DNA from 2 places in the Streptomyces rubrogriseus genome. Region 1 is predicted to be linked to the other one. Evidence: riboswitches for the same ligand, from Rfam matches in the RefSeq annotation. Region 1 holds a riboswitch; the other holds the start of a gene.
The links. A riboswitch is a leader RNA that binds a small molecule or an ion and turns the genes downstream of it on or off. The one in region 1 is predicted to bind glycine.
Positions count from the first base shown of each region.

Region 2: another riboswitch for glycine. It lies ahead of gcvP (aminomethyl-transferring glycine dehydrogenase); the one in region 1 lies ahead of gcvT (glycine cleavage system aminomethyltransferase GcvT).

Region 1 is NZ_CP116256.1:6,820,661-6,835,180, forward strand. It holds gene Sru02f_RS30560 (ABC transporter ATP-binding protein) at 1-724, opposite strand, end outside; gene Sru02f_RS30565 (ABC transporter permease) at 721-1,719, opposite strand; gene Sru02f_RS30570 (ABC transporter substrate-binding protein) at 1,828-3,630, opposite strand; gene Sru02f_RS30575 (ABC transporter permease) at 3,702-4,709, opposite strand; gene Sru02f_RS30580 (enhanced serine sensitivity protein SseB C-terminal domain-containing protein) at 5,024-5,821, opposite strand; gene Sru02f_RS30585 (enhanced serine sensitivity protein SseB) at 6,016-6,783, opposite strand; gene Sru02f_RS30590 (AAA family ATPase) at 6,863-7,531, opposite strand; glycine riboswitch at 7,709-7,802, shown strand; glycine riboswitch at 7,803-7,918, shown strand; gene gcvT (glycine cleavage system aminomethyltransferase GcvT) at 7,958-9,076, shown strand; gene gcvH (glycine cleavage system protein GcvH) at 9,224-9,601, shown strand; gene glyA (serine hydroxymethyltransferase) at 9,616-10,878, shown strand; gene Sru02f_RS30610 (L-serine ammonia-lyase) at 10,979-12,346, shown strand; gene Sru02f_RS30615 (MFS transporter) at 12,463-13,881, shown strand; gene Sru02f_RS30620 (D-Ala-D-Ala carboxypeptidase family metallohydrolase) at 13,924-14,520, opposite strand, start outside.
Region 2 is NZ_CP116256.1:2,737,497-2,752,016, reverse strand. It holds gene Sru02f_RS12215 (sensor histidine kinase) at 1-910, shown strand, start outside; gene Sru02f_RS12210 (response regulator) at 907-1,542, shown strand; gene Sru02f_RS12205 (PhzF family phenazine biosynthesis protein) at 1,677-2,486, shown strand; gene Sru02f_RS12200 (CPBP family intramembrane glutamic endopeptidase) at 2,513-3,340, opposite strand; gene Sru02f_RS12195 (glutamate--cysteine ligase) at 3,422-4,939, opposite strand; gene Sru02f_RS12190 (hypothetical protein) at 5,499-6,083, shown strand; gene Sru02f_RS12185 (DUF5999 family protein) at 6,383-6,586, shown strand; gene Sru02f_RS12180 (LacI family DNA-binding transcriptional regulator) at 6,817-7,881, shown strand; gene Sru02f_RS12175 (TOBE domain-containing protein) at 8,121-8,540, shown strand; gene gcvP (aminomethyl-transferring glycine dehydrogenase) at 8,608-11,493, opposite strand; glycine riboswitch at 11,672-11,767, opposite strand; gene Sru02f_RS12165 (PRC-barrel domain-containing protein) at 11,918-12,301, shown strand; gene Sru02f_RS12160 (DNA polymerase IV) at 12,211-13,650, opposite strand; gene Sru02f_RS12155 (MerR family transcriptional regulator) at 13,715-14,401, opposite strand.

The DNA.
Region 1 (14,520 bases):
CGCCCAGGTCGTGGGTGATGACGATGACCGCGGAGCCGAACTCCTTCTGCAGGTCCCGGATCAGGTCCAGGATCTGTGCCTGGACGGTGACGTCCAGGGCGGTGGTCGGCTCGTCCGCGATGAGCAGCTCGGGGTTGTTCACCAGCGACATCGCGATCATCGCGCGCTGGCGCATACCGCCGGAGAACTCGTGCGGGTAGCTGTCCACCCGCTTGTCCGGCTGCGGGATGCCGACCCGGTCGAGCATCTCGACCGCGCGCCGCTTGGCGGTCTTCTTGTCCACCTTGTGGTGGATGCGGTAGGCCTCCACGATCTGCTGGCCGATCGTGTAGTACGGGTGCAGCGCGGACAGCGGATCCTGGAAGATCATCGCCATCTCGCGGCCGCGCAGCTTGCGCACGTGGTCGGGGTCGGCGGACAGCAGCTCGGTGCCGTCCAGCCAGATCTCGCCCGAGATCCGCGCCTTGCGCTTGCCGTACTGGCCGGCGGTGTGCAGGCCCATGATGCCGAGCGAGGTCACCGACTTGCCGGAGCCGGACTCGCCCACGATGCCGAGGGTCTTGCCCTTCTCCAGCTGGAAGGAGAGCCCGTCCACGGACTTGACCAGGCCGTCGTCGGTCGGGAAGTGGACCTTCAGGTCGCGTACTTCCAGGAAGGCGGTCGGCGCGGGCGAGCTGCCGGTGGGCTCGCCCACCGCTGCCCCGCTCTTGCTCAGTTCGGTCATGCGAGCCTCACTCGGGGGTCGATCACGGCGTACAGGATGTCCACCACGAGGTTGGCGATCAGCACCGCGAGAGAAGTGATCAGGACGACGCCCAGGATGAAGGGCAGGTCGTGGTTCTTGATCGCGTCCAGCACCTTCTGGCCGAGGCCGGGGAGGCTGAACGTGGTCTCGGTCAGGATGGCGCCGCCCATCAGGGCGCCGAGGTCCATGCCGAGCATGGTGAGCAGGGGGGTCAGGGTAGACCGCATCGCGTGCTTGCTGATGACGACCTGTTCCTTGAGTCCCTTGGCCCGCGCGGTGCGGATGTAGTCCTCGCCGAGGATCTCCAGCATGGTGGCGCGGGTGATCCGGGCGTACATCGCGGCGTACAGGAAGGCCAGGGTGATCCAGGGCAGGATCATGCCGCCGAGCCATCCGGTGAGGCTGTCCTCGAGCGGTACGAACTCGCCGTCGATCCAGCCGAGGCCGTAGGAGAAGATCGCCAGGCTCAGCAGACCGGTGAAGTAGATGGGGAGGGAGACACCCGCCAGGGCGACGACCATGGCGCCGCGGTCCCACAGCGTGCCGCGCTTGAGGGCGGAGAGCACACCGGCGGCCACGCCGAAGATCAGCCACAGCACGGCGGCACCGAGCGCGAGAGCCAGGGTCACCGGGAAACGCTCGGTCAGCACCGGCCAGACCGACTGCTCGGTCTTGAAGGAGTAGCCGAAGCAGGGCGCGGCGCATTGGGTCACGTCGCCGCCGGCCGCGTAGGTGCGACCCGCGAAGATGCCCTTGAAGAACTCCCAGGCCTGGACGAAGACCGGGTCGCCCAGACCCAGCTTCTCCCGCACACCCTCGACGGCGGCGGGGTCCGCCTGCTTGCCGACGAAGTTCAGGGCGATGTCGACCCCGGCCCACTTGGGGACGAGGAAGAAGATGCAGAAGACCACCAGGATGATGACCACGAGCATCACTGCGGCGGCGAACAGCCGCCTGATGAGGTAAGCGAGCACGGGTTGCGGCCCGCTGCGTCCCGCGGGCCGCCGGAGGTCGTCCGACGGCCCGCGGTCACGCCGCGCCGGCCTTCACCTGCCTTTCGTGCCGTACGGCGGGTGTACCGGTTACTTCTTGGGGTTCTTCAGACCGATGTTCACGAAGTCGTACATACCGCTGTAGGCGTCGGTGGTGTACACGTTCGCGATGTTGCTGGAGCGCCAGTTGATGAACTTCTCGAAGACGAAGGGCAGGTAGTACGCGCCCTCCATCACCTTGTGGTTGATCTCCGTGGCGATCTGCTTCTTGCCCGCGTCGTCCTTGGCCGTCAGGTAGTCGGCGAAGAGACCGTCGATCTTCGGGTCGTCGATCATCGCGAAGTTGTTGTTCGCGCTGTCGAGGATGTAGTCGCTGTGCCACAGCGGCAGACCGTAGCCCTGCACGGACGGGAAGTCCGGGCCCCAGCCCATGATGATGATGCCGTAGCCCTTCTTCTGCACGTTCGAGGGGCTGCCGATGACGCTGGCGTACTGCGAGCCGTCGTACTGGTCGATCTCGACGTCGATGCCGACCTTCTTCAGCGAGGCCTGGAGGGACTCGGCGGTGGCGACCTCGACCGGCTTGTTGTTGCGGACCGCGATGGTGGTCTTGAAGCCGTTCGGCTGGTTGCAGGCCTTCAGCTCTTCCTTGGCCTTCTCGACGTTGCCCTTCTTGTTGGCACCGGACATCTCGTACGGGTCGTACTTCTGACCCTCGGAGCCCGGGACGGCGGGCGGCAGCATGTTGGTGCCGATGTCACCGCCGGCGACCGGGCCGCCGCGCGCGGTCTGCAGGGAGACGTGGTCGGCCCCGTAGAGCACGGCCTTGCGGCAGTGGATGTTGTCGAACGGCTTCACGTTCTGCGGGAACGCCGCGTACCGGATGTAACCCGAGACCGGGTTGTCCAGGTTGGCCTTGTGCTCCTTCAGGGCGGTGGTGCGGCCCTGCGGGGACAGACCGGTCTGCGCCAGGTCGATGTCGTAGTCGCCGGCGATGAGGCGGGCGTCCATGTCGTTGGCGTTGGTGAAGAACTTGATCGTGATCTTGTCCGGGTACGCCTTGCGGACCGGGTCCGACGCCTGCTTCCACTCGGTGTTGCGGACCAGGGTCAGGTCCTTGCCGGGGTTGTAGGACTCGAACTTGTACGGGCCCGAGGAGAACGGGTGCAGGCCGTACTTGGACTTGGTGTCCTTGTCCTGGCGGACCGGGGACGCCGAGGTCAGCGCGAGCATCTCCTCGAAGTCCGAGTTGGCCTGCGGCAGGTGGAAGACGATGGTCTTGTCGTCCGGCGTCTCGATCGCCTTCAGACCGAGCTTGTCCTTGGACGTGTCCTTGTACGGGCCCTGGTACTCGCCCTTGGGGTCGAGCACCTCCTTGAGGTACGTCGGGCCGCCGGACAGCACGTCCTGCGCCCAGACGCGCTCGATGCCGTACTTGACGTCCTTGGAGGTGATCGGCTTGCCGTCCTCCCAGGTGACGCCGTCACGCAGGGTGTACGTGTAGGTCTTGCCGTCGGCCGAGACCTTGGCGACGTCGGTGGCGAGGTCGGGGGTGGTCTCGGCGCCGGCGGCACCCGGCTCGGTCTTGTTCGTGACCAGCTGGCGGCTGTAGTAGCGGGAGAAGTCCCACATGAAGCCGTAGTAGCCGCGCGTGGTGTCCCACGAGTCGGCGTCCTGGGTGCTGGCGAACTTCAGCGTGCCGCCCTTCTTGGCCTCGGAGGCCTGGGCGACCTTGTTGTTGGCCGCGTCGTAGCCGGCCGCGCCGTTCTTCGAACCGCCGCCGCTGTCGTCGTCGCCGCCTCCGCCGCACGCCGCCGTGGTCAGCAGCGCGGCGACCACTGCGGCAGCGGCCAAAGCCTGCTTGCGCCGCCCTGAGGTGCGTTGGGTAGTCACGATCTCGGATCCTCCGGATTAGATGAGAGACCCCGTGCAGGTGCCACGGGTCGCTTTGCGGTACGGCAGGGTCAGCGGGACCCCTTCGGGTCCAGCGCGTCGCGCACGCCGTCACCGAAGAGGTTGAAGGCAAGAACGGTGATGAAGATCGCCACACCGGGGACCACCATGTACATGGGGTCCGACTTGTAGTAGTCGATCGCGCTCGAGAGCATCTGCCCCCACGACGACGTGGGCGGCTTGACGCCCACACCCAGGAAGCTGAGCGCCGCCTCGGTGAGGATGTTGGTGGGGATCATCATCGTCGTGTACACGATGATCGGCGCCACCAGGTTGGGCAGCAGTTCCTTGAAGAGGATGTAGAACCGTCCGGCCCCCAGCGACCTGGCCGCCTCGACGTACTCCCGTTCACGCATCGAGAGTGTCTGACCGCGGACCACGCGACCGATGTAGGGCCAGCCGAAGAAGCCGATGACCACGATCATCATGAGCAGGCGCACGCCCGTGCCGCTCAGTCCGAGCATGTTGTCCGGCATGACGGAGACCAGGGCGATGATGAAGAGCAGCTGCGGGAAGGCCAGCAGGCCGTCCATGATGCGGCAGATGAGGGAGTCGACCCAGCCGCCGAAGAAGCCCGCGAGGACACCGAGGACGGTGCCGAGGACCACGGCGACCATCGCGGACAGGAAGCCGACCAGCAGCGAGATCCGGGCGCCGTGGACGATGCGGGCGAAGATGTCGCGGCCGTTGACCGGCTCCACGCCGAGCCAGTGCTCGCCGCCGAGGCCGCCCAGGGAACCCGTGGGGGTACCGAACAGCGGGTCGATCATGTCCTCGTTGTACGCGTTGGGGTCCTGCCCGTAGAGCGAGGTGATCAAGGGCGCGAACACGGCGACCACGACGAGGACCAGCACGACGATGCCGCCCGCGAGGGCCAGCTTGTCCCGCTTCAGGCGCTCCCAGGCGATCCGGCCCAGGGAGCGCCCTTGTACCGACTTGGCCTCGGCGCCGGCGACCGCCGCTTCCTCTGCCGCACTCGGGGCCGCTTCCGCGGTCGGCTCGTGCAATGGTGCCGTCATCTGGCAGGGACCCCTCTCAACCGGCGGTAGCCGGCCCGCACTTGCCGCTGTAGCGGCGTGATCAGTCCGTCGTACAAAGAGGCGAGCATCCACCCCTTGTTGCGGGAGTCTTCAACGCTTTGGCGATCTGTAGCCAGACTTGACGGGGAATGGATGCGCAACCGTGATGCTGTTTGAGGTGTTCCGTTATCCGGACAGTGGGTAACGGGGGCCGGACGCGGGCGAGTTGGGACATCGGGGACAAGGCGGCGCTTTGCGTCGTCATCTACGCGCGAAGATCGCCTCTTCCGACGGGGCGAAGGACCCCGTCGCCGTCAGTACCGGCTACCGGCCGGAGGGTATCCGTACCCGCCCGCCGGCGCCTGGGCGGGGGCCGGCGCGTGGGCCTCGCGGTCGTAGAACGGGCGCACGTTGGCGCGCAGCCACAGGGCGACCGGGTCGTGGGCGTCGGTCATCGCCACCGTCGACACCGGCAGCCCGTCCGGCACCGCGCCGACGGACTGCTGCATCATGGCGCGCACCGCGTCGACGGCCGGCGGGGAGGTGTCGTACACGTCCAGGCCGATGGCGAGGTACGGCGCCCCCAGCGCCGGCTGCACCCAGGCGCGGCGCAGCGCGCGGACCGCCGGGGTGCGGTGGGCGTTCTGTGCGAGCAGGGCGTAGAACTGGGGGATCTCGATGGCCGGTTCGGACAGCCGCAGGGGCCCGGCGGGCTGGCGGTCCAGGCCGGAGGCGATGCGGCGCAGGTCGAGCCAGGGGATGCCGACGCCGCCGCCGGGGGCGTGCGGGTTGAGCCACAGGCCGTAGTGGTCCGGGTACAGGGCGCGGGCCGCCTCCAGGCCGTCGACCACTTCGTACGACCGGTTCCAGCCGCTGGCCGAGAGCTCCTGGGCGGAGGTCACGCAGGGCGCGTAGCCGTAGCCCTCGACCTCCATGTTCCCGTACTGGGCGTCCGGGGAGCCGGCCTGGCCGTGCCACAGCAGCATCCAGACCTGGCCGGAAGTGGGGGTGGCGAGGGCGCGCAGCAGGGCCTCGTAGGCGTCGTAGCGCCCGGGCGTCACCTGGCGCAGCATGTGCTCGACCTGTCCGGTCGTGGTGCCGCTGGCGCTCACGCGTATCGCCCCTTCGAGAAGTTCCCCCGGTGTGGGGACCAGCTTAAGGCTCCGCGGGGTGCGGGGTGCCTAGGAGCTCGGGGCTCCTTGCCGTCCGGCGGGTGCGGGTTTCGTCGTGGTTGATCGCGCCCACGCGGCGGAGCCGCACATGTCACAGCCCCGGGCCCCTTCAGGGCGTTGTCCTTGCCCGGCGCCTACAAGTCCCGGTCGTAGAACGGCCTGACCCTCTCCCGCATCCAGTCGCAGACCGGGTCCTGGGCCGCTTCCAGGAGGACCAGGTTGACCTGGTACTTCAGGGGGGACTTGGTGAGGGCCCGGCCCAGGGCGTCCAGCGGGAGGGTTCGGGCGTCGCCCTCCCAGTGGGTGAGTTCGACGCCGACGAACAGGACCGGGTCGGCGGTCTCGACGGCGGCCATGCAGCGGCGCGCGCTGCGTACGACGCCGGTGGCGGCGAACTCGGCGGAGGCCGCGGCCAGGAAGTCCACCGGGTCGTCCTGCCAGTCCGGCTCGAAGAGACGGACCCGGCCGCCGGAGGAGGGCCCGTCCAGCGGGGTGCGCCCGGCCCGGCACAGCTCGGCCACGGCGGGCGGCGGCAGCGGGATGCCGACCACGCCCTCCGGGTTCACCGCGATGCCGACCTGCGGGGGCAGGCCGCGGGCGAACTCCGCGGCGGGGGCGATGGTGTACGCCATGTGCGCGCCCGCGACCTGGCGGAGCTGCTCCTCCGAGCTGAACACCGGCACGTAGGCCTGGCCGTCGATCTCCAGCGAGGGCAGGTCGAGGGGGCCGCTGTGCGGGCCGCCGCCGTTCGGCAGGGGTATCCACAGGAAGCTGCGGCCGAGGACCTCCACGATCCGGCCGCCGGCCGACGGGATGCCGAGGGAGGCCGACAGCACCTCCTCCAGCTCGTTGCCTGGCCACCCGCCGTGCGGGTGGGGGTGCGCCTGTGCCGGGAAGTCCATCTGCCTACCTACCGCCTGCCTGGTACCGCCGTTCGTGGCTGAAAGGCTAACCCGTTCGGCCCCGGAGCCCTACCGTGCGTCACCCCGTGAAGGCGATCCGGCGCAGGGTGTCGGCTGCCGCCCGGTCGAGGACGACCGCCGAGGAGCAGCCCGCGGGCAGGGTGCCCTCGGTCACCGCGCGCAGCAGGCGGGAGTTGGCCGTGCGGTGCCGCAGGAACGCGTACCGCGAGACGCCCCGGCCGCGCTCGCGCTGGCCGGCCAGGGCCTCGCCGGGAGCGACGTCGAGGAGCAGCAGGTGCAGGGTGCCGTCCCGGCGGCGGGCCTCGCGGGCCAGCCAGCCGCGCACCCAGGCCTGGGTGCCGCAGTCGTGCACGACGACGCCCTCGCCGGAGCGCAGCGCGCGGCGCAGTCCGGCGTAGTGGGCGAGGCGGACGAGGGGCCGGTAGAGCGTGTAGGGCAGGAGGCGCGGCATGCGGCGGTCCCAGCGGTCGCGGGTGTCCTGGGAGTCGATGCGGCCGCCGCGCACGGTGCGCCGCATCAGCGTGGACTTGCCGCTGCCGGGCAGGCCGGTGATCACCACCAGGTCCCGGGGTCCGAAGAGCAGGGCGTGCGGGCTGCGGCCGTCGCGGTCCCTCAGGTCGCGGACGACGGGTGCGGTCAGTGGGGCGCATGCCTCGGGGGCCGGGGCGGCCGGCTGCTTGGGCAGCGCGAGTCCCGAGGTGGTGGCGTACGCCGTGGTCCTGTTCACCGTGATCGTCCTCCCCTGGGGCGGTACACGAGTACCTCCCCGTCGAGTGTAAAGAGAAGGTAATGCGCGGGTCTCGCGTTTTCGTTCGCTTACTGCCACAAGCCGGTTACAGATCACGGTCTGCCACGGATCGCCCGGGCGTGCAATGATGGCGGCGCCAACTGCATACCGGCCGTTTGAATCCGCGCGGGAGAGTCCCCGGCCGCGCCGGGGCGCCGAAGGAGCAAGTCCCTCCCTTGAATCTCTCAGGCCCCGTTACCGCGCGGGCGAGGCACATCTGAAAAGCGGACCGCCCCCGACGGCGGTCCCACCCAAGGTGCAAGCCCTGTTCGCCGTACTCCGGTGGCCGTGGCGAACCTCTCAGGTTCCGATGACAGATGGGGAGGACCGACCTCGCCACGTCCTGTCCTGGGAGACGACCGACCGATGAGCAGTACCGAACTGCGCCGTACCGCGCTCGATGCCACGCATCGCGCGCTGGGCGCGACGATGACCGACTTCGCCGGCTGGGACATGCCGCTTCGCTACGGCTCCGAGCGCGAGGAGCACGTCGCGGTGCGCACCCGCGCCGGTCTCTTCGACCTGTCGCACATGGGTGAGATCACCGTCACCGGGCCGCAGGCGGCCGAGCTGCTGAACTTCGCGCTGGTCGGCAACATCGGCACCGTGAAGCCGGGCCGGGCGCGCTACACCATGATCTGCCGCGAGGACGGCGGCATCCTGGACGACCTGATCGTCTACCGGCTCGAAGAGGCCGAGTACATGGTCGTCGCCAACGCCTCCAACGCCCAGGTCGTCCTGGACGCGCTGACCGAGCGGGCGGCCGGGTTCGACGCCGAGGTGCGCGACGACCGCGACGCCTACGCGCTGCTCGCCGTGCAGGGCCCGGAGTCCCCGGGCATCCTCGCGTCGCTCACCGACGCCGACCTGGACGGCCTGAAGTACTACGCCGGGCTGCCCGGCACGGTCGCGGGCGTCCCGGCGCTGATCGCGCGCACCGGCTACACCGGCGAGGACGGCTTCGAGCTGTTCGTGAAGCCGGAGCACGCCGTCGGGCTGTGGCAGGCGCTGACCAAGGCGGGCGAGGGCGCGGGGCTGATCCCGTGCGGCCTGTCCTGCCGGGACACGCTCCGCCTGGAGGCGGGCATGCCGCTGTACGGCAACGAGCTGTCGACCGCGCTGACGCCGTTCGACGCCGGTCTGGGCCGGGTGGTGAAGTTCGAGAAGGAGGGCGACTTCGTCGGGCGCGCCGCGCTGACCGAGGCCGCCGAGCGCGCCGCTTCCCGGCCGCCCCGCGTCCTGGTCGGCCTGGTCGCCGAGGGCCGCCGGGTCCCGCGCTCCGGGTACCAGGTCGTCGCGGGCGGCGAGGTGATCGGCGAGGTCACCTCCGGCGCTCCGTCCCCGACGCTGGGCAAGCCGATCGCCATGGCGTACGTCGACCCCGCGCACGCGGCTCCGGGCACCGAGGGCGTGGGCGTGGACATCCGGGGCAGCCACGAGCCGTACGAGGTCGTGGCGCTGCCGTTCTACAAGCGCCAGAAGTAGACAGAAGCAGACAGAAGCAGCCAGCGGACACGGGGTGCCGCCCCTCCGCGGCTGCCCCCCTGAGTCACCCTTGTCACTCAGCGCTCCCTCGTCACCCCCTTCACCCCCTTCACCAGCCACTTCCTCGCGTACAGGAGAATTCAGGCCATGAGCAACCCCCAGCAGCTGCGCTACAGCAAGGAGCACGAGTGGCTGTCGGGCGCCGAGGACGGCGTCTCGACGGTCGGCATCACGGAGCACGCGGCCAACGCGCTCGGTGACGTCGTCTTCGTCCAGCTCCCCGAGGTCGGCGACTCGGTGACCGCGGGCGAGACCTGCGGCGAACTGGAGTCGACCAAGTCCGTCTCCGACCTGTACTCCCCCGTCTCCGGTGAGATCGCCGAGGTCAACGAGGACGTCGTCAACGACCCGTCGCTGGTGAACAGCGCCCCCTTCGAGGGCGGCTGGCTGTTCAAGGTGAAGGTCACGGACGAGCCCGCCGACCTGCTCTCCGCCGACGAGTACACCGCCTTCGCCGGCGCCTGAGGAGTCACGATCGCATGTCGCTTCTGAACACACCCCTGCACGAGCTGGACCCGGACGTCGCCGCCGCCGTCGACGCCGAGCTGGACCGCCAGCAGTCCACCCTCGAGATGATCGCGTCGGAGAACTTCGCGCCGGTCGCGGTCATGGAGGCCCAGGGCTCGGTCCTCACCAACAAGTACGCCGAGGGCTACCCGGGCCGCCGCTACTACGGCGGCTGCGAGCACGTCGACGTGGTCGAGCAGATCGCCATCGACCGGGTCAAGGCCCTCTTCGGCGCCGAGCACGCCAACGTGCAGCCGCACTCGGGCGCCCAGGCCAACGCGGCCGCGATGTTCGCGCTGCTCAAGCCCGGCGACACGATCATGGGTCTGAACCTCGCCCACGGCGGGCACCTGACCCACGGCATGAAGATCAACTTCTCCGGCAAGCTCTACAACGTGGTCCCCTACCACGTCGGCGACGACGGCCAGGTCGACATGGCCGAGGTGGAGCGCCTGGCCAAGGAGACCAAGCCGAAGCTGATCGTGGCGGGCTGGTCGGCCTACCCGCGTCAGCTGGACTTCGCCGCGTTCCGCAAGGTCGCGGACGAGGTCGGCGCGTACCTGATGGTCGACATGGCGCACTTCGCCGGTCTGGTCGCGGCGGGCCTGCACCCGAACCCGGTGCCGCACGCCCACGTCGTCACCACGACCACCCACAAGACGCTGGGCGGCCCGCGCGGCGGTGTGATCCTCTCCACGGCCGAGCTGGCCAAGAAGATCAACTCCGCCGTCTTCCCCGGTCAGCAGGGTGGCCCGCTGGAGCACGTGGTGGCCGCCAAGGCCGTCGCCTTCAAGGTCGCCGCGAGCGAGGACTTCAAGGAGCGCCAGGGCCGTACGCTGGAGGGTGCCCGCATCCTGGCCGAGCGCCTGGTGCGGGACGACGCGAAGGCCGCGGGCGTCTCCGTCCTGACCGGCGGCACGGACGTCCACCTGGTCCTGGTCGACCTGCGCGACTCCGAGCTGGACGGGCAGCAGGCCGAGGACCGCCTCCACGAGGTCGGCATCACGGTCAACCGCAACGCCGTCCCGAACGACCCGCGCCCGCCGATGGTGACCTCCGGTCTGCGCATCGGTACGCCGGCCCTGGCGACCCGCGGCTTCACCGCCGAGGACTTCGCCGAGGTCGCGGACGTGATCGCCGAGGCGCTGAAGCCGTCCTACGACGCCCAGGCCCTCAAGGCCCGGGTGAAGACCCTGGCCGACAAGCACCCGCTGTACCCGGGTCTGAACAAGTAGACACCGCACCCGAGGGGTGGGACGCCGCATCCGCCACAAGCGGCCGGGCGCCCCGCCCCTCGGCACCCCCTCCGCACCACCCCCGTTCTGAGGAGTCCCCGTGGCCATCTCGGTCTTCGACCTGTTCTCGATCGGCATCGGCCCGTCGAGCTCGCACACGGTCGGCCCGATGCGCGCGGCCCGCATGTTCGCCCGCCGCCTGCGCAACGAGGAGCTGCTGGACTCCGTCGCCTCGGTCCGCGCCGAGCTGTACGGCTCGCTCGGCGCCACCGGACACGGCCACGGCACCCCCAAGGCGGTGCTGCTCGGCCTGGAGGGCGACTCACCGCGCACGGTGGACGTGGAGACGGCCGACGACCGCGTCGAGAAGATCAAGTCCTCCGGCCGCATCAGCCTCCTCGGCGAGCACGAGATCGCCTTCGCCTACGACGACGACATGGTCCTGCACCGCCGCAAGGCCCTCCCCTACCACGCCAACGGCATGACGCTGTGGGCGTACGACGCCGAGGGCGCCGAAGTGCTGACCAAGACCTACTACTCGGTCGGCGGCGGCTTCGTCGTCGACGAGGACGCGGTGGGCGCGGACCGCATAGTCCTGGACGACACCGTCCTGAAGTACCCCTTCCGCACCGGCGACGAGCTGCTGCGCCTGGCCCGCGAGACGGGCCTGTCCATCTCCGCGCTGATGCTGGAGAACGAGCGGGCCTGGCGCGACGAGGACGAGATCCGCGAGGGCCTGCTGGAGATCTGGCGCGTGATGCGGGCGTGCGTGGACCGCGGCATGACCCGCGAGGGCATCCTGCCGGGCGGCCTGAAGGTCCGCCGCCGCGCCGCGAACACCGCGCGCAAGCTGCGCTCCGAGGGCGACCCGCAGGCCCTGGCGATGGAGTGGATCACGCTCTACGCGATGGCCGTGAACGAGGAGAACGCGGCCGGCGGCCGGGTCGTCACCGCCCCCACCAACGGCGCGGCCGGAATCATCCCGGCGGTACTGCACTACTACGTGAACTTCGTCCCCGGCGCCGACGAGGACGGCGTGGTCCGCTTCCTCCTCGCGGCCGGCGCCATCGGCATGCTCTTCAAGGAGAACGCCTCCATCTCCGGCGCCGAGGTCGGCTGCCAGGGCGAGGTCGGCTCGGCCTGCTCGATGGCGGCCGGCGCCCTCGCCGAGGTGCTCGGCGGCTCCCCGGAGCAGGTGGAGAACGCCGCCGAGATCGGCATGGAGCACAACCTCGGCCTCACCTGCGACCCGGTCGGCGGCCTGGTCCAGATCCCCTGCATCGAGCGCAACGGCATGGCCGCGGTCAAGGCGGTCACCGCGGCCCGGATGGCGATGCGCGGCGACGGCTCGCACAAGGTCTCCCTCGACAAGGTCATCAAGACCATGAAGGAAACCGGCGCCGACATGTCGGTCAAGTACAAGGAGACGGCGCGCGGCGGGCTCGCGGTGAACATCATCGAGTGCTGAGCGGCGCCCCGGGTCGGAGAGGAGGCGGGCGTCTCACATCGTGACACCCGCTTTCCGAAAAACAAGACGGCTGAGATCGTTGCGGAATACATGTTTCGCACGTGAAAGATCCAGCCATGCCCGCACCAGCTTCCGTCCCCGCACCGCAGACGCCGGTCAATCCCCGGTCGCGGGTCCTCGTCGCCAGCCTCATGGGGACGACGATCGAGTTCTACGACTTCTACATCTACGCGACCGCCGCCGTCCTCGTCTTCCCGAAGCTCTTCTTCCCGAGCAGCGACCCCACCACCGCGCTGCTGTCGTCGTTCGCGGTCTTCGGCGCCGCGATGGTCGCCCGGCCGATCGGCGCCGTCTTCTTCGGGCATCTCGGTGACCGGCTCGGCCGCAAGAAGACGCTGGTCGTCTCGCTCCTCACCATGGGCATCGCCACCTTCCTCATCGGCGCGCTGCCCACCTACGCGCAGGCCGGCTGGGTCGCCACCGCGCTGCTCGTGCTGATGCGGCTCGCCCAGGGCTTCGCGCTCGGCGGCGAGTGGAGCGGGGCCGCGCTGGTCGCGACCGAGAACGCGCCCCGCGGCAAGCGGGCCCTGTGGGGGACCTTCCCCCAACTCGGCGCGCCGCTCGGCTTCATCATCGGCAACGGCCTGTTCCTGATCATCGGGGCGCTGCTGCCCTCCGAGGGCGGCGCCGACCCCACGCAGCCGTCCGAGGCCTTCGCGAGCTGGGGCTGGCGCATCCCGTTCCTGTTCTCCGCCGTGATGGTCGCGATCGGCCTGTGGGTGCGCTCCCGGCTCGTCGAGTCGACGGTGTTCACCCAGACCCGCGAGGCCGGGAAGGTGCGGAAGCTGCCGCTGGCCACCGTGGTCCAGGGGCACTGGAAGCAGCTGGTCCTGGGCACGTTCATCATGCTGGCGACGTACGTGCTCTTCTACCTCATGACCACGTTCTCGCTGAGCTACGGGCGCGCCGCGAAGGACGCCGACGTGCCGGGACTCGGGTACAGCTACACCACGTTCGTCCTGATGATGATCTTCGGGGTGCTGTTCTTCGCCGTGTTCACCCTGGTCTCCGGCCCGCTCGCCGACCGGTACGGACGCCGCGCCACCCTGCTCTGGATCACCGTCGCCATCGTGGTCTTCGGTCTGGTCTGGGTGCCGCTGATCGACATGGGCACGCTCGGCGTGGTGCTGTGGCTGGTGCTCGGCTTCACACTGATGGGCATGACCTTCGGCCCGATGGGCGCCCTGCTGCCGGAGCTGTTCCCGACGAGTGTGCGCTACACCGGATCCGGCATCTCGTACAACGTCAGCTCGATCCTCGGCGCGGCCGTCGCCCCCTTCATAGCGGTGGCCCTGTGGGAGGCCGGTGACGGGTCGCCGCGGCTGGTCGGCGTGTACCTCTCGGCGATGGCCGTGCTGACGCTGGCCGCCCTCCTGCTCTCCAAGGAGACCAAGGACGTCTCCCTGGAGGAGCAGGGGTCCGCACCCGCCGGCGAGGACCCCCGGACGGCCCCGGCGGCGTCGTCCGCGTCCTGATCCGGGGCCGCACGGGGTCCGCGCAGGACTGGCTCCGGCGGCTCAGATGCCGCAGTTGGGGGCCGACCAGTACGGCGACGGGTCGAAGGCCACGTGGGTGTGGTCGTTGTGGCCGGGGTAGCCCGGGCCGAGGATCTCCGAGAAGCCGTGGGTCCTGGCCTGCTGGGCGAGCCGGCAGAAGCTGGGCGAGCCGGTGAGGTCGGCGGCGTCGCCGTAGAGGTGGCGGCTGGTGGACGAGCCGCCGACCGCGCTGTTGCAGGCCCGGGAGCGGAAGCCGCTGGAGATGGTGATCGGCACGTCGCCGAGGGCGTGCCGCATGGCCTCCAGCTTCCACATGGTCTTCAGCGCGTTCGACTTGGCGGTGGCGGCGGAGACCGCGCCGCCCGACCAGTCCGAGTTGCACTTGTTGAGCTCGGCGTAGGTGAAGTGGACGGGCGTGCAGTCCGCGTCCTGGAGCGCGTAGATCTTGCTGAAGGTCGCCGGGCCCGCGACGCCGTCCGCGCCCAGGCCGTAGGCGGCCTGGAACTTCTTGACCGCGGCGGCGGTCCGGGCGCCGTACTGGCCGTCGTAGGAGAGCCGTTCGCCGGAGGTGACCCAGCCCGCGACGCGGATCTGGAGCTGGGTCACGTCGCTGCCGGA
Region 2 (14,520 bases), 4.1 Mb from region 1:
CCTCCAGCTCCACCTGCTGTCGCGCCGCGCCGGACTGGCCGCCGTGACCGCCACCGCCGTGGCGGCCGTCGCCGGGTTCGCCGCCCACACGGGCTCCTTCGGCCCGGCGATGGTGATCGGACCGACGCTGGGCGCCGCCGTCGCCGTCGCGGTGGTGTGGGGCTATCAGGCCCTTTACCGCGAGAGCGAGCACCGCCGACGGCTGATCGAGGAGCTGACCGCCACCCGCGCCGACCTCGCCCGGGCCCAGCACACGGCCGGCGTGCTCGCCGAACGCGAGCGGCTGGCCCGCGAGATCCACGACACGCTCGCCCAGGGCCTGTCCAGCATCCAGTTGCTGCTGCGCGCCGCCGAACGCGCGCTGCCCGAGCGGCCGGGTGCCGCCGCCGGCCACGTCGTCGCGGCCCGGCGGGCCGCCGTGGACAATCTCGCCGAGGCCCGCCGCTTCGTCGCCGCCCTCACTCCGCCCGCCCTGGAGGGCACCACGCTGGCCGACGCCCTGGAGCGCCTGTGCGCCACGGCCCGCGTCCGGCACCGGATCACCGCCCGTTTCCGCCTCGCCGGCTCTCCGGTCCCGCTGCCGACGGCGCACGAGGTCGCCCTCCTGCGCGTCGCCCAGTCGGCGCTGGCCAACACGGTCCGCCACGCCGACGCGGGCACCGTCGAGATCACCCTGAGCCACCTCGGCGACCACGTCGCCCTGGACGTCGTCGACGACGGCACCGGCTTCGACCCCGACGCGCTCCCCCCGCCCGACCCCGAGGCGGGCGGCTTCGGGCTGGCCGCCATGCGTGCCCGCCTGGACGCCCTGGGCGGCACCCTGTCCATCGAGTCCGTGCCCGGCCACGGCACCGCCCTGGCCGCCCGGCTGCCCCTCGTCCCGCCCACCGAGCCCGAGGCCCACCCGTGACCGACAGTCCCGTCCGCCTGCTCCTCGCCGACGACCACCCCGTGGTGAGGGCCGGTCTGCGCGCCGTGCTGGAGACCGAACCCGGCATGGTGGTGGTGGCCGAGGCTGCCACCGCCGAGGAGGCCGTCACGCGCGCCGCGCGCGGCGACATCGACGTAGTGCTGATGGACCTGCAGTTCGGCAAGGGGATGAGCGGTGCCGAGGCCACCGCCGCCATCGCCGCCCGCCCCGGGGCCCCGCGGGTGCTGATCGTCACCACGTACGACTCCGACGCCGACACCCTGCCCGCCATCGAAGCCGGAGCCACCGGCTACCTCCTCAAGGACGCACCGCCCGAGGATCTGGCCGACGCGGTGCGCACCGCCGCCGCCGGACGCACCGCGCTGGCCCCCGCCGTCGCCAACCGGCTCATGAGTCGGCTGCGCACCCCCGGCACCACCCTCACCCGGCGCGAGACCGAGGTCCTGGCGCTGGTGGCCGACGGCCTGTCCAACCAGGCCATCGGCCGACGGCTGCACCTCACCGAGGGCACCGTGAAGTCCCATCTGGCGCGCGTCTACGCCAAGCTCGACGTCGACTCGCGCACCGCCGCCGTCGCCACCGCGGCCTCCCTCGGCCTGATCCGCCGCTGACCGCACGCGCGCGCCGCGGAAGCCGCCGAAGCCGCGAAGATCTGCCGGACCCACGAGGCGCACCCTCGAAAAGGGGGCCGCCACTCCGGAATTGGCCTTGGCCCGCGCCCCGGTCCCGGCTCTAGCGTCGGGCCATGCGCATCCGAATCGTCGACGCCTTCACCGACCGGCCCTTCGCCGGCAACCCTGCCGGGGTCCTGCTCCTCGACGCCTTCCCGGACGACGACCGGCTCCAGCGGGTCGCCCTGGAGGTCAACCACTCCGAGACCGCGTTCGCCCACCGCCTGCCCGCGGACGGCGAGGCGGACTGGGCGCTGCGCTGGTTCACTCCGGCCACCGAGGTCGCGATGTGCGGCCACGCCACGCTCGCCACGGCCCACGTCCTGCACACCACCGGCGCCCACGAGGGGCCGGTGCGGTTCGCCACCCGCAGCGGCGTCCTGGTGGCGACGCCCCGGGAGGACGGCTCGTTCACCCTGGACTTCCCGACCGCGCCGCTCACCCCGGTCGAGGCACCGCCGGGCATCGCCGCGGCCCTGGGTGCCGAGCCGCGTACCGTCCTGGACACCGGGCCGAACATCGGGGACCTGCTGGTCGAGGTCGCCGACGAGAGGACCGTCCGCGGGCTGACGCCGGACCTCGCGGCGCTGGCCGCCCACTCGGAGCGCGGCATCATCGCCACCGCCCGCGCCGAGGACCCGGCCCGCGGTTACGACTACGTCTCCCGCTGCTTCTTCCCCAACGTCGGCATCGACGAGGACCCGGTCACCGGCAGCGCGCACACGGCCCTGGCCCCCTTCTGGTCCGAGCGCCTCGGCCGTCCCGACCTCACCGGGCTCCAGGCGTCGTCCCGGTCCGGCCGGGTGCGCACGGAACTGCGCGGCGGGCGCACGCTGCTGAGCGGGCACGCGGTGACGGTGATCGACGGTGAACTGCTGGCCTGACCCCGCGGCGGCGCGGCCCCGGGCGGTCACGCCGTCGGCAGCCAGTCCACCTTCCCGGCGAGCAGTCCGTAGCCGACGAAGGCCCCGATGTCGAGCAGCGAGTGTGCCACCACCAGCGGCCCCACCCGGCCCCAGCGGCGGTACAGGTAGACGAACACGACGCCCATCACCATGTTGCCGACGAACCCGCCGATCCCCTGGTAGAGGTGGTACGACCCGCGCAGCGCCGAACTGGCCGCCAGTGACGCGCCCGCGCCCCAGCCGAGCTGGTCGAGCCTGCGCAGCAGGTAGCCGACGACGAGTACCTCCTCCAGGACGGAGTTCTGCACCGCCGAGAGGATCAGGACGGGGTACTTCCACCACACGTCGGGCAGGGCCTCGGGCACCACGGTGAGGTTGAAGCCGAGGCCGCGCGCGGCGAGGTAGAAGGCGATGCCGGTGCTGCCGATGACGGCGGCGACGGCGGCCCCGCGGCCCAGGTCCGGCCAGGGACGGGTGCGGTCGAAGCCGAGGGTGCGCAGGCTGCGCCCCTCGCGCAGCAGGAAGTGCGCGACCAGGGCGACCGGGACGAGCGCCGTGGTGATCCCGAAGAGCTGCCAGGCCAGGTCGAGCCAGGGACGGCCGGGCGCCGCGGAGGCGTTGAGCGTGGCCGCCTGGTCCTTGAGCCCGCCCGGCCGGGTGACCGAGCCGATGAAGCTGATGAGCGCGGACACACCGCTCGCCCCGAGCGACAGCGCGAGGACGAGCAGCGTCTCGTCACGCAGGATCCGCCGCGCGGGGCGCTCCTCGGTCAAGGACTGCTCGCCGAGTCGCTTCTGAGGGAACGCATCGTCCACCGGGCCCGCCTCCGCCATGCACACCTGCCTCCAGCTGGGACGTCACAGCTTGCCCGATCAGTATGGGGCGGCGCGCGGCGGGGGCGGGTCGGACGGCGGTCAGCCGAGCGGCACCGGTTCCACAAGGCCCACCGGCCACAGGTGCACCGGGTCCCCCTCGCGCATCAGCTCGACGTAGCGGCGGGTCGTGGCGGCCAGCGCGGCCTCCCGGGACATTCCCGCCTCCAGCGCCCGGTGGAACGTGGCGGCCTGCCAGGACGCGCCGTTGACCCGGCGGCGGCACCGCTCCTCGATGACGCCGAGGTAGAAGTCCCGGTCGGCGGGCTCCACCCCCCACGCGTCGAGACCGGCCTCGGCGAGCGGCAGCAGCTCGTCGCGTACGAGGACGGCGGCGTCGACCTCGGTGGTGCCGCCGAGGCGGCCGCGCCGGGGCCATTCGAAGCGCGCGTCGATGCCGTGTCGGCAGGCGGCCTCGAAGTTGGCGGCGGCGGCCTCGAACGGCAGCCTGGTCCACACCGGCCGGGGCTCCTCGGCGAGCGCGCGCACCACCCCGTAGTAGAAGGCCGCGTTGGCGATGACGTCGGTGACGGTGGGCCCGGCGGGCAGGACGCGGTTCTCGACGCGCAGGTGCGGGACGCCGTCGGCGATGTCGTATACGGGCCGGTTCCAGCGGTAGACGGTGCCGTTGTGCAGGACCAGCTCGGACAGGGAGGGCACGCCGCCCGCGTCGAGGACGTCCAGTGGGTCCTCGTCGTCGCAGATCGGCAGCAGCGCCGGGAAGTAGCGCCGGTTCTCCTCGAAGAGGTCGTGCGCCGAGGTCACCCACCGCTCCCCGAACCAGGTGCGCGGCCGCACGCCCTGGGCCTGCAGTTCGGGCGGGCGGGTGTCGGTGGACTGCTGGAACAGCGGGGGCCGCGACTCGCGCCACAGTTCGCGCCCGAAGAGGAAGGGCGCGTTGGCGCCGAGGGCGATCTGGGCGGCGGTCACCGCCTGGGCCGCGTTCCACACGTCGGCGAAGCGGTCCGGGGTGACCTGGAGGTGGAGCTGCACCGAGGTGCAGGCGGCCTCGGGTGCGATGGACTTGGAGGTGCAGGTCAGTCGTTCGACGCCCTCGATGTCGAGGGTGAAGTCCTCCCCGCGGGCGGCCACGATCTGTTCGTTGAGCAGGGCGTAGCGGTCGACGGCGGAGAGATTGGACGAGACCAGGTCGTCCCGGTCCAGCGTCGGCAGAATTCCGATCATCGCGATTCCGGCGTCGACCTCGCCCGCCTTGCGATCCGCATATGCCAAGGACGTGCGGATCTCCTCGGCGAGGCGATCGAATACCCGGCCGCCGAGGCGGTGCGGGGCGATGTTGACTTCCAGGTTGAACATGGCGAGCTCCGTCTGGAAGTCACGGCTCGCGATGCGCTCGAGGACTTGCGCATTCAACATTTTCGGCATCCCGTCGGCACCGACGAGATTCAATTCGATCTCCAGCCCCATCAGGTTCTTCGGGCGGTCGAACCGCTTCTCCGCCAGAAGTCGCTCCAGGCCCGTCAGGCACCGCTGGAGCTTCTCGCGGTAGCGCTGGCGATCGGACAGGTCGAACTGACCTGCCACGACCTTCTCCCCCATGGAAGAGTCCCTTCTCGGAGCGATGAGTGGAAGATCCGGCCGCCGCTGGCCGGTGGCCGGTCAGGTTGGATGATGCCCAGCCGAAGCGATCGATAACGTCCCCGCACCGGCCCGGCAGCCGCTACGCTGTGCCGGTGTGACCGGTGGCACATTCACCGGGCATGGCACGTCGAGCAGTTTCCCGGGCCGACAACTCGTGAAAAACGCCGACGACAATTGGCCGACCGCTCGGTGAACATTCCCCGAGGTCACCGCCGTACACCCGGTCCGGAATCCGGAGGATTCCCGCATATCGACGGCCGAATGCAACCTTGTACCGGTTACCGGAATCGGCTAGCCGAAACACAGTCTGAACACATGTCGTATAAACTCCGCGGACAGGCAGTGGACCGGCGCCCACGGTCGCAGGATCCTGCCGTCGAGTTGACGCGCGGCAGGCCTCTCCCACTTCTCGGTTCCCGGACCCGGCCCCTGCCTCTCCCAGCCCTGTGAGCCGACAGCGTCGTCCGCCCAGCTCCGCCCTCGCGCCACCGTGCCTTCGAATGAGAGGCGACCCATCATGCCCCTGCGTGTCCCCCCGGCCCCCGCGCCCGCCCTGCGCTCCGTCCTCACCGCTCTCTCCTCGCCCACCGCGGTCCGCGAGGCCCGGACCCCCGCCCTGCTCGGCGCCCAGGGACCCGCCACACCCGAACTGCCGCTTCCCGTGCACGTCCTGGACCGGGTCACGACGGAGGGCGCGGCGGCGACGCGGCTGGCCGGGTGGCGGTTCCACATCCGGTTGGGCGACCGGGCGGTGGCGGCGGCGGAGACGATGCTGACCCCCGACGGCTGGGCGTTCTCGCACTTCTTCGAGGGCCCCTACGTCGCCTCGACCGAACGCGCGCTGCGGCAGGCCGAGTCGGTGCCCCAGTCCTACCAGCCGCGCCTGCTGTCGGTGCCCGAGCTGTACATGCTCACGCTGTGGCTGCACGGCGACTGCACGGCGGACGCCGCCACGGGGCATCCCGCGGCCACCGATCTGCTGGTGCCGCTGGCGCCGGCCCCGCCGGGCATCGCGGCGCACCGGCCGCACCGGGTCGCCGAACTGCTGCCGGTCCTCACGCACCGGGTGACGCCGACGCGGTTGCTGGGTTCTCCCGCCTGACCTGCTCCGCTCCCCGCTCGCCACCCCGTCGCCCCGTCACCCACCCGCGCGGACTAGCCCCATTCGGCCATGCCGAACCATCCGAAGTGACAGTGCGGTTCAGCTGAACCGTCCGCGCGGGTGATGCGTCATCAACCTGTGAGAAGCGGTGCTGCCAAATGCCTGCGGATCGAGGCCCGCGGGGCAACACTGGGTTCCGAACGACTCGACAACGGGGGGCGGCCATGAACGAGGCTTCACGCCGCAGGACAGACAACACAGCGACCTCACCCATCACCACGGACCGAGAGACCCCACTCATGTGTCAGCACCAGCCACCGTGCCCCTCAGCCGTCTCCGCCGACCGGGAGTCCGCCCGTCTCGTGGCGCACCACCCGGAGCAGGGGTGGAGCCTGCTGTGCAACGGTGTCGTCCTCTTCGAGGACACCGGTGAGCTACTGCCGGACGGTCGGGTCATCGCCCCGCACCGTCCCGTCGGCGCGGGCCTGACGACCGCCGCCTGACCACCGGCCGGGCGGGGGCGTCCCCCTGCGCCCGGTGCATCACGGGGCCGGCCCGCAGCCACGGCTGTGCACCGGCCCCCACACGTGTCCGCGGCCGGTCACTCCGCGTAGTCTGCCCGCGCGGACCTGGTGAATGCCCGGTTTCCGGGTCCGGAACGCCTTCCCCCGAGCACCCGGTTTCCGGAAGACTCCGGGACGTCTGGCGGTCGGCGTCGGCGGAGGTGGGGGAAGTGGCAACAGACGAGGCCCGGGCCGAGACGGCCTCCGGCCGCCGGGGCAGGGTCACCATCACGGACATCGCGCGCCGCGCCGGCGTCTCGGTCCCGACCGTGTCCCGGGTCGTGAACGGCCGCTCGGACGTGTCGCCCGGGACCAGGGCGCGGGTGGAGGAACTGCTGCGCCGGCACGGGTACCGCAAGCGCGCCGCGGCGCCCGGCCGCCGGGCCGCCCTGATCGACCTGGTCTTCAACGACCTGGACAGCCCCTGGGCCGTGGAGATCATCCGCGGGGTCGAGGAGGTGGCCCACGCCGCCGGGGTCGGCACCGTGGTCTCCGCGATCCACGGACGTTCGGGCGACGCCCGTCAGTGGATGCGCAATCTGCGGGCCCGGGCCTCCGACGGCGTCGTGGTCGTCACCTCCGCCCTGGACCCCGTGCTCCACCAGGAGCTGCGGATACTGGGCGTGCCCCTGGTGGTCGTCGACCCGGCCGGCGCCCCCGACCTGGACGTGCCCACCGTCGGCGCCGCCAACCATTCGGGCGGCCGGGCGGCCACCGAGCATCTGCTGGCGCTGGGACACCGCAGGATCGGGCTGATCGCCGGTCCGCCGCGGCTGCTGTGCTCGCGGGCCCGCCACGACGGCTACCGCGCCGCCCTGGAGGACGCCGGGGTCGCCGTGGACGAGTCGCTGGTCGTACCCGGGGACTTCCGTCACGAGTCCGGCTTCGCGGCCTGTGCCGCCCTGCTGGGCCTGCCCGAGCCGCCGACGGCCGTCTTCGCGGCCAGCGACCAGATGGCGCTCGGCGCGATCGAGGCACTGCGCCGTCGGGGGCTGCGGGTGCCGCAGGACATGAGCGTCGTCGGCTTCGACGACCTTCCCGAGGTCCGCTGGTCGGCCCCGCCCCTGACGACGGTGCGCCAGCCGCTCGCCGACATGGGCAGGCAGGCCGCGCGCACGGTGCTCCGCCGTACTCGCGGCGAGCGTCCGGACCCGCCACGGACCGAGCTGGGCACGGAGCTGATCGTCCGCTCCAGCACGGCGCCCCCGCCCGCGCCGGCGACACCTTCCCGCTGAGGTCTCCCGCCGATCACCCTCCCGCTCGGGTCACCCGCCGATCCCGCGGCGCCCGGCGCCCGACCTGCGACGCGGCGTGCGCAGCACGACCTGATCCGGCTGATCGCCCCGCAGTCTCACCCTCAGCTCTACGGGCGCCCCGGCGTAGACGGCCCGCGGCGTCTTCGTCCCGGCGAGGTCGAGGCGACGCGGACGCACGCGTACCCGCCGCCACGCCTTCACCGGGCTACGGTGCCCCCATGAGCCTGAGCATCCGCAACCAGCTCCCCGGCACCGTCACCGCCGTCACCCCGGGCGAGGCCATGGCGACGGTCACCGTCCGTCTCTCCGGCGGCCAGGACCTCACCGCGGCGATCACCCGGGAGGCGGCCGAGGACCTCGCGCTCACCCCCGGCACCGCCGTACGGGCCCTGGTGAAGTCCACCGAGGTGGCTCTGGCCACCGGGCGCGTGGACGCCCTGTCCATCCGCAACCGGCTGCCGGGCACGGTCACCGCCCTCACCACCGGCGCCGCGATGGCCACGGTCGCGGTCGCCGTCGAGGGCGCCGAGCTGACCGCGGCCGTCACCCGGCAGGCCGCCGACGACCTGGGGCTGTCCGTGGGCACTCCCGTCGTCGCGCTGGTCAAGTCGACGGAGGTGTCGCTGGCCACGGCCTGAGACGCCGAGAGGCCCCGCCCGGGCACCGCGGGCCCGGGCGGGGCCTCTCTCACCTTCTCGGCGGGACTCAGTCCTCGTACGCGTCCAGCGGCGGGCAGGAGCAGACCAGGTTCCGGTCGCCGTAGGCCTGGTCGATCCGGCGCACCGGCGGCCAGTACTTGTCGGCGGCGGACACACCGGCCGGGAAGACGGCCTCCTCGCGCGTGTACGCGTGGTCCCACTCGCCGCCGAGCGCGTCAGCGGTGTGCGGGGCGCCGCGCAGCGGGTTGTCGTCGGCGGGCCAGGCGCCGGAGCCGACCTTCTCGATCTCCGCGCGGATGGCGATCATCGCCTCGCAGAACCGGTCCAGCTCGGCCAGGTCCTCGGACTCGGTCGGCTCGATCATCAGCGTGCCCGCCACCGGGAAGGACATCGTCGGCGCGTGGAAGCCGTAGTCGATCAGCCGCTTGGCGACGTCGTCGACGCTCACGCCGGTGGCCTTGGTCAGCGGGCGCAGGTCGATGATGCACTCGTGCGCGACCAGCCCGCCGGGGCCGTTGTAGAGCACCGGGAAGTGCGGCTCCAGGCGCTTGGCGATGTAGTTGGCGGACAGCACGGCCACCTGCGTGGCGCGCTTGAGGCCCTCGCCGCCCATCAGGCGGACGTAGGACCAGGAGATCGGCAGGATGCCGGCCGAGCCCCACGGCGCCGCCGAGATCGGGCCGACGCCCGTCTGCGGACCGGCCGCGGGCTGCAGCGGGTGGTTGGGCAGGTACGGCGCCAGGTGCGACCGCACGCCCACGGGGCCCACGCCGGGGCCGCCGCCGCCGTGCGGGATGCAGAAGGTCTTGTGCAGGTTCAGGTGGGAGACGTCGCCGCCGAAGTGGCCGGGCTTGGCGAGGCCGACCAGGGCGTTGAGGTTGGCGCCGTCCACGTAGACCTGGCCGCCCGCGTCGTGCACCTGCGCGCAGATGTCGGCGACGTGCTCCTCGAACACGCCGTGCGTGGACGGGTAGGTGATCATCAGCACGGCCAGCTCGTCGCGGTGCTTCTCGATCTTGGCACGCAGGTCCTCGACGTCGATCTCGCCGTCCTCGGCGGTCTTGACGACGACGACCTTCATGCCGGCCATCACGGCGCTCGCGGCGTTGGTGCCGTGCGCGGAGGACGGGATGAGGCAGACGGTGCGCTGCTCGTCGCCGTTGGCCCGGTGGTAGCCGCGTACGGCGAGCAGGCCCGCGAACTCGCCCTGCGACCCGGCGTTCGGCTGGAGCGAGACCTTGTCGTACCCGGTGACCTCGGCGAGCCGCTCCTCCAGCTCGCGGATGAGGGTGAGGTAGCCCTGCGCCTGCTCGGCGGGCGCGAAGGGGTGCAGCGCCCCGAACTCGGGCCAGGTGACCGGCTCCATCTCGGTGGTCGCGTTGAGCTTCATGGTGCAGGAGCCCAGCGGGATCATGCCGCGGTCCAGCGCGTAGTCCCGGTCGGCCAGGCGGCGCAGGTAGCGCAGCATCGCGGTCTCGGAGCGGTGCTGGTGGAAGACGGGGTGGGTCAGGAAGTCGTCGGTGCGCAGCAGCGCCTCGGGCAGCGTCTCCGCGGTCTCCGCGTCCAGCGACTCGATGTCGCCCTCGACGCCGAAGGCGTGCCACACGCCGCCGACCTGGGCGCGCGTGGTGGTCTCGTCGCAGGCGAACGACACGTGGTCGGCGTCGACGAGCCGCAGGTTGATGCCGTTCTCGCGGGCGGCGTGCACGATCGCGTCGGCCCGGCCGGGCACCCGCGCGGTGACGGTGTCGAAGTAGGAGCCGTGGACGATCTCGACGCCGCCCGCGGCGAGACCGGCGGCGGTGATCGTGGCGTACCGGTGGGTACGGCGGGCGATGGCCCGCAGGCCCTCGGGGCCGTGGTAGACGGCGTACATGCCGGCCATGACGGCGAGCAGCACCTGCGCGGTGCAGATGTTGCTGGTGGCCTTCTCGCGGCGGATGTGCTGCTCGCGGGTCTGCAGGGCCAGGCGGTAGGCCTTGTTGCCGTCGGCGTCCACGGAGACGCCGACCAGGCGGCCGGGGAGGCTGCGGGCGAACTTCTCGTGCACGGCCATGTAACCGGCGTGCGGTCCGCCGAAGCCCATCGGCACGCCGAAGCGCTGGGTGGTGCCCACCGCGATGTCCGCGCCCAGCTCGCCGGGCGAGGTGAGCAGGGTGAGGGCGAGCAGGTCGGCGGCGACGGTGACGAGCGCGCCGAGCTCGTGCGCCCGGTCGATCACCGGCTTGATGTCGCGGACGGCTCCGGAGGCACCCGGGTACTGGATCAGGACCCCGTTGATCTCCCGCTCGGCGACCTCGGCCGGGATGCCCGCGCTCAGGTCGGCGACGACCACCTCGACGCCGGTCGGCTCGGCGCGGGTCCGTATCACGGCGACGGTCTGCGGCAGGGCGTCCGCGTCGACCAGGAACAGGCCCTTCTTGTTCTTGCCCATGCGCCGGGACAGCGCCATCGCCTCGGCGGCGGCGGTGCCCTCGTCGAGCAGCGAGGCGCCGGAGGTGGGCAGGCCGGTCAGCTCGGCGACCATCGTCTGGAAGTTCAGCAGGGCTTCGAGACGGCCCTGGGAGATCTCCGGCTGGTAGGGCGTGTACGCCGTGTACCAGGACGGGTTCTCCATGACGTTGCGCAGGATGACCGGCGGGGTGAAGGTGCCGTAGTAGCCGAGGCCGATCATGGAGTCGAGGACCTGGTTGCGGTCGGCCAGCGAACGAAGCTCGGCCAGCACCTCCGCCTCGGAGCGCGCGCCCGGCAGGTCCAGCGCGTCGGCGTTCTTGATCACATCCGGCACCGCGGCGGCCGTCAGTTCGTCGAGCGAACCGTAACCGACCTGCGCGAGCATCTTGGCCCGGGCCTCGTGGTCGGGGCCGATGTGGCGCTGCTCGAAGGGCATGGCCTGTTCGAGTTCGGAGAGCGGGGTGCGATGGGCGGTCATTTGCGGAGGCCTCCTGGTCTGACGACCTTCGTGGGGCACCACGGCGCGGGTACCCGGACGGCCTCCCCCTCTGTCATCTCAACCTGAGAGCTTCACCGGGTGAGCCCTGGGGCTCTCCCGGCTTTCACCGTCGGTGAGAGCGGAAGCCGTCGACACCCGCCCTGCTTTCCAGAGTGACCTCGTCCGTGCGGTACGTGAGCCTGAGAGATTCCGGGGAGGATTTGCTCCTTCGGCGCCTCCGGTGATGTCCGGAGGACTCTCCCGCGCGGGGTCAGCAGCCGTTTGCCAGCGTACCAGCGAGGTCGCCGCACGGACTTCGAGTGGCCGACCGGGCATTTGTGCCCTTTTGTAGTACTTACGGATGATTAGGCGGCTGGTGTGCGACCCCAGTCCGGCCCAGTGGTGCGATCAAGTGGAGGGCCCCGTGCGTACTGACATCGATCCGCGGAACCTGATCGGCCGCAAGGCGTTCGACCGCGACGGCACCAGGATCGGCACCGTGGACGAGGTCTACCTCGACGATGCCACCGGCGTCCCCGAGTGGGCGGCGATACGGACCGGTCTCTTCAGCAGGGACGCCTTCGTCCCGCTGGAGCCCAGCGAGCTGGTCGACGGCGCCCTGCGCGTGCCCTTCGACCGGGCGCTGATCAAGGAGGCGCCCGACTTCGGTGTCGGCCGCCACCTCTCGCCGGAACAGGAACTCCAGCTCTACCACCACTACGGCCTGGACGTGGCGGCCGCTCCCCCGCCTCCCGACCACGACTTCGGCAAGCTGGCCGGCAAGGGCAAGGGCCCCGACGAGGGCTGACCCGCCCCGTCCTCCGCGTCGGCGACCAGCGGCAGCGGATCCGCGGGCGTCAGCTCCGGGTCGTCCACCGCGAAGGTCCGCACCCGCCCGACCTCCGAGTACGGCGTCTCGAACCGCACGGTGACCCGCCCGAGACCACTGCCCTGCACCCAGCCGTGCCCCAGCTCCGTGTGCCGCACGTCGTGCCCCGCCGGCCACCGCCGCTCGGCGGGCGAGGGTCTGTGCTCCTCGGCGGGCTCGGTCTCGGGCTGCTCGGCCGATTCCTCGGCCCGGTCCCCCGCCGCCTGCGCGAACAGGTCCTCCTGCGTGTAGTCGGCGAGCCCGCTGACACCCACCCCGAGCAGCCGCACGCCGCCCGTGGTGTCCACCGAGTCCAGCAGTCTGGCGGCCGCCTCCCGCACCACCGCGGGATCGTCGGTGGGGCCGCGCAGGGTCTCGGAGCGCGTGAGCGTGGAGAAGTCGTATCTGCGCACCTTGAGCACGATGGTCCGCCCGGACAGTCCGGAGGCGCGCAGCCGCCGCACGCACCGGTCCGCCAGCCGCCCCACCTCGACGCCGACCCGCACCCGGTCGTGGATGTCCACGTCGTAGGTGTCCTCCACGGACACCGACTTGGTCTCCCGCTCGGCCACCACCGGACGCTCGTCCCGCGCCAGCGCCATGGCGTAGAGCGCGTGGCCGTGCGCCTTGCCCAGCAGCCGCACCAGCTCGTCCTCGCCCGCCTCGGCGATCTCGCCGACCGTGGTGATCCCCGCCCGCCGCAGATGGTCTCCCGTGGCCGGTCCCACCCCGGGCAGCGTCCGCACCGTCATCGGCTCCAGCATGGCGCGCTCGGTTCCCGGCGGGATGAGCACCAGTCCGTCGGGCTTGGCCGCCTCCGAGGCGATCTTGGCGAGCATCTTGGAGGCGGCGAGACCCACGGACCCGGTGAGGCCGGTGACGGTGCGGATGTCCGTGCGCAGCTTCGCCCCGGCCAGTCGCGCCGTCTCGGCGTCACGGGCCGCCCCGCCGGCGTCCAGGTCCACGAAGGCCTCGTCCAGGCTCAGCGGCTCCACCAGCGGCGACAGCTCCCGCAGCAGCCGCATCACCTGCTCGCTGATCGACCGGTAGAGCTCGAAGCGCGGCACGAGGTACGCGGCGTGCGGCGCGAGCCGGCGGGCCTGGCCCATCGGCATCGCGGAGTGCACCCCGAACACCCGGGCCTCGTACGAGCAGGTGGCGACCACGCCGCGCGGTCCGAGGCCGCCCACCACGACGGCCTTCCCGCGCAGGCTCGGCTTGGACGCCTGCTCCACCGAGGCGAAGAAGGCATCCATGTCGAGATGCAGGATCGTGGGCGCGGTTCTCACATCTCCGATGCTGCCCTACGCCACTGACAATGCCCTCACCGGACGGCCCCGGGGCGCGGCGGGATCAGACCGCCCGGTTGTTGCGCCGCCGGGCCAGTTCGTCGGCCGGATTGTGCCCGACCAGGGTCTCCCCCGTGTCGATCCGCTCGCCGTGCAGCTGGGACAGCGCGCTCTCCACGTCCCGCCAGACCACGCCGACGGCGATCCCGAAGATGCCCTGCCCGCCCTGGAGCAGGGCGTGCACCTCCTCGGGCGAGGTGCACTCGTGGACGGTGGCGCCGTCGCTCATCAGCGTCATCCGCTCCAGGTCGCGAAAGCCGCGCTCCCTGAGGTGCTGGACGGCGGTGCGGATGTTCTGCAGGGACACACCGGTGTCGAGGAAGCGTTTGACGATCTTCAGCACGACGACGTCGCGGAAGCTGTACAACCGCTGGGTCCCGGACCCGTGCGCGGGCCGCACGCTGGGCTCGACGAGGCCCGTGCGGGCCCAGTAGTCGAGTTGCCGGTAGGTGATGCCGGCGGCCGCGCAGGCCGTCGGCCCGCGGTAGCCGATCTGCTCGGACGCCATGGACGTCGCCCCTCCGCTGGTCGGCACCGCTGCCGGTCGCTGCGGACCGGGATCGGCCGCAACACCGTGCTGGGCGTGGCCCGCGCCTGCGCGAAGCCGGGAGCCCGGGGGAGGGTACGGACCGCCTGCCCCAAGGCTGTGCCCGGGGCCACCCCCAACCGTACCGTCGCCGCTGATTCTCACGCCGACCTCCGTCCTTGACCTGCCTCCTCGAAGGTAGGCAGTCACCAAGGGTGCGTCAACGATCGCCACACTCGGCACGCCGAGTGATAATCACCCTACGAGTGGTTTCCCGTGTCCGA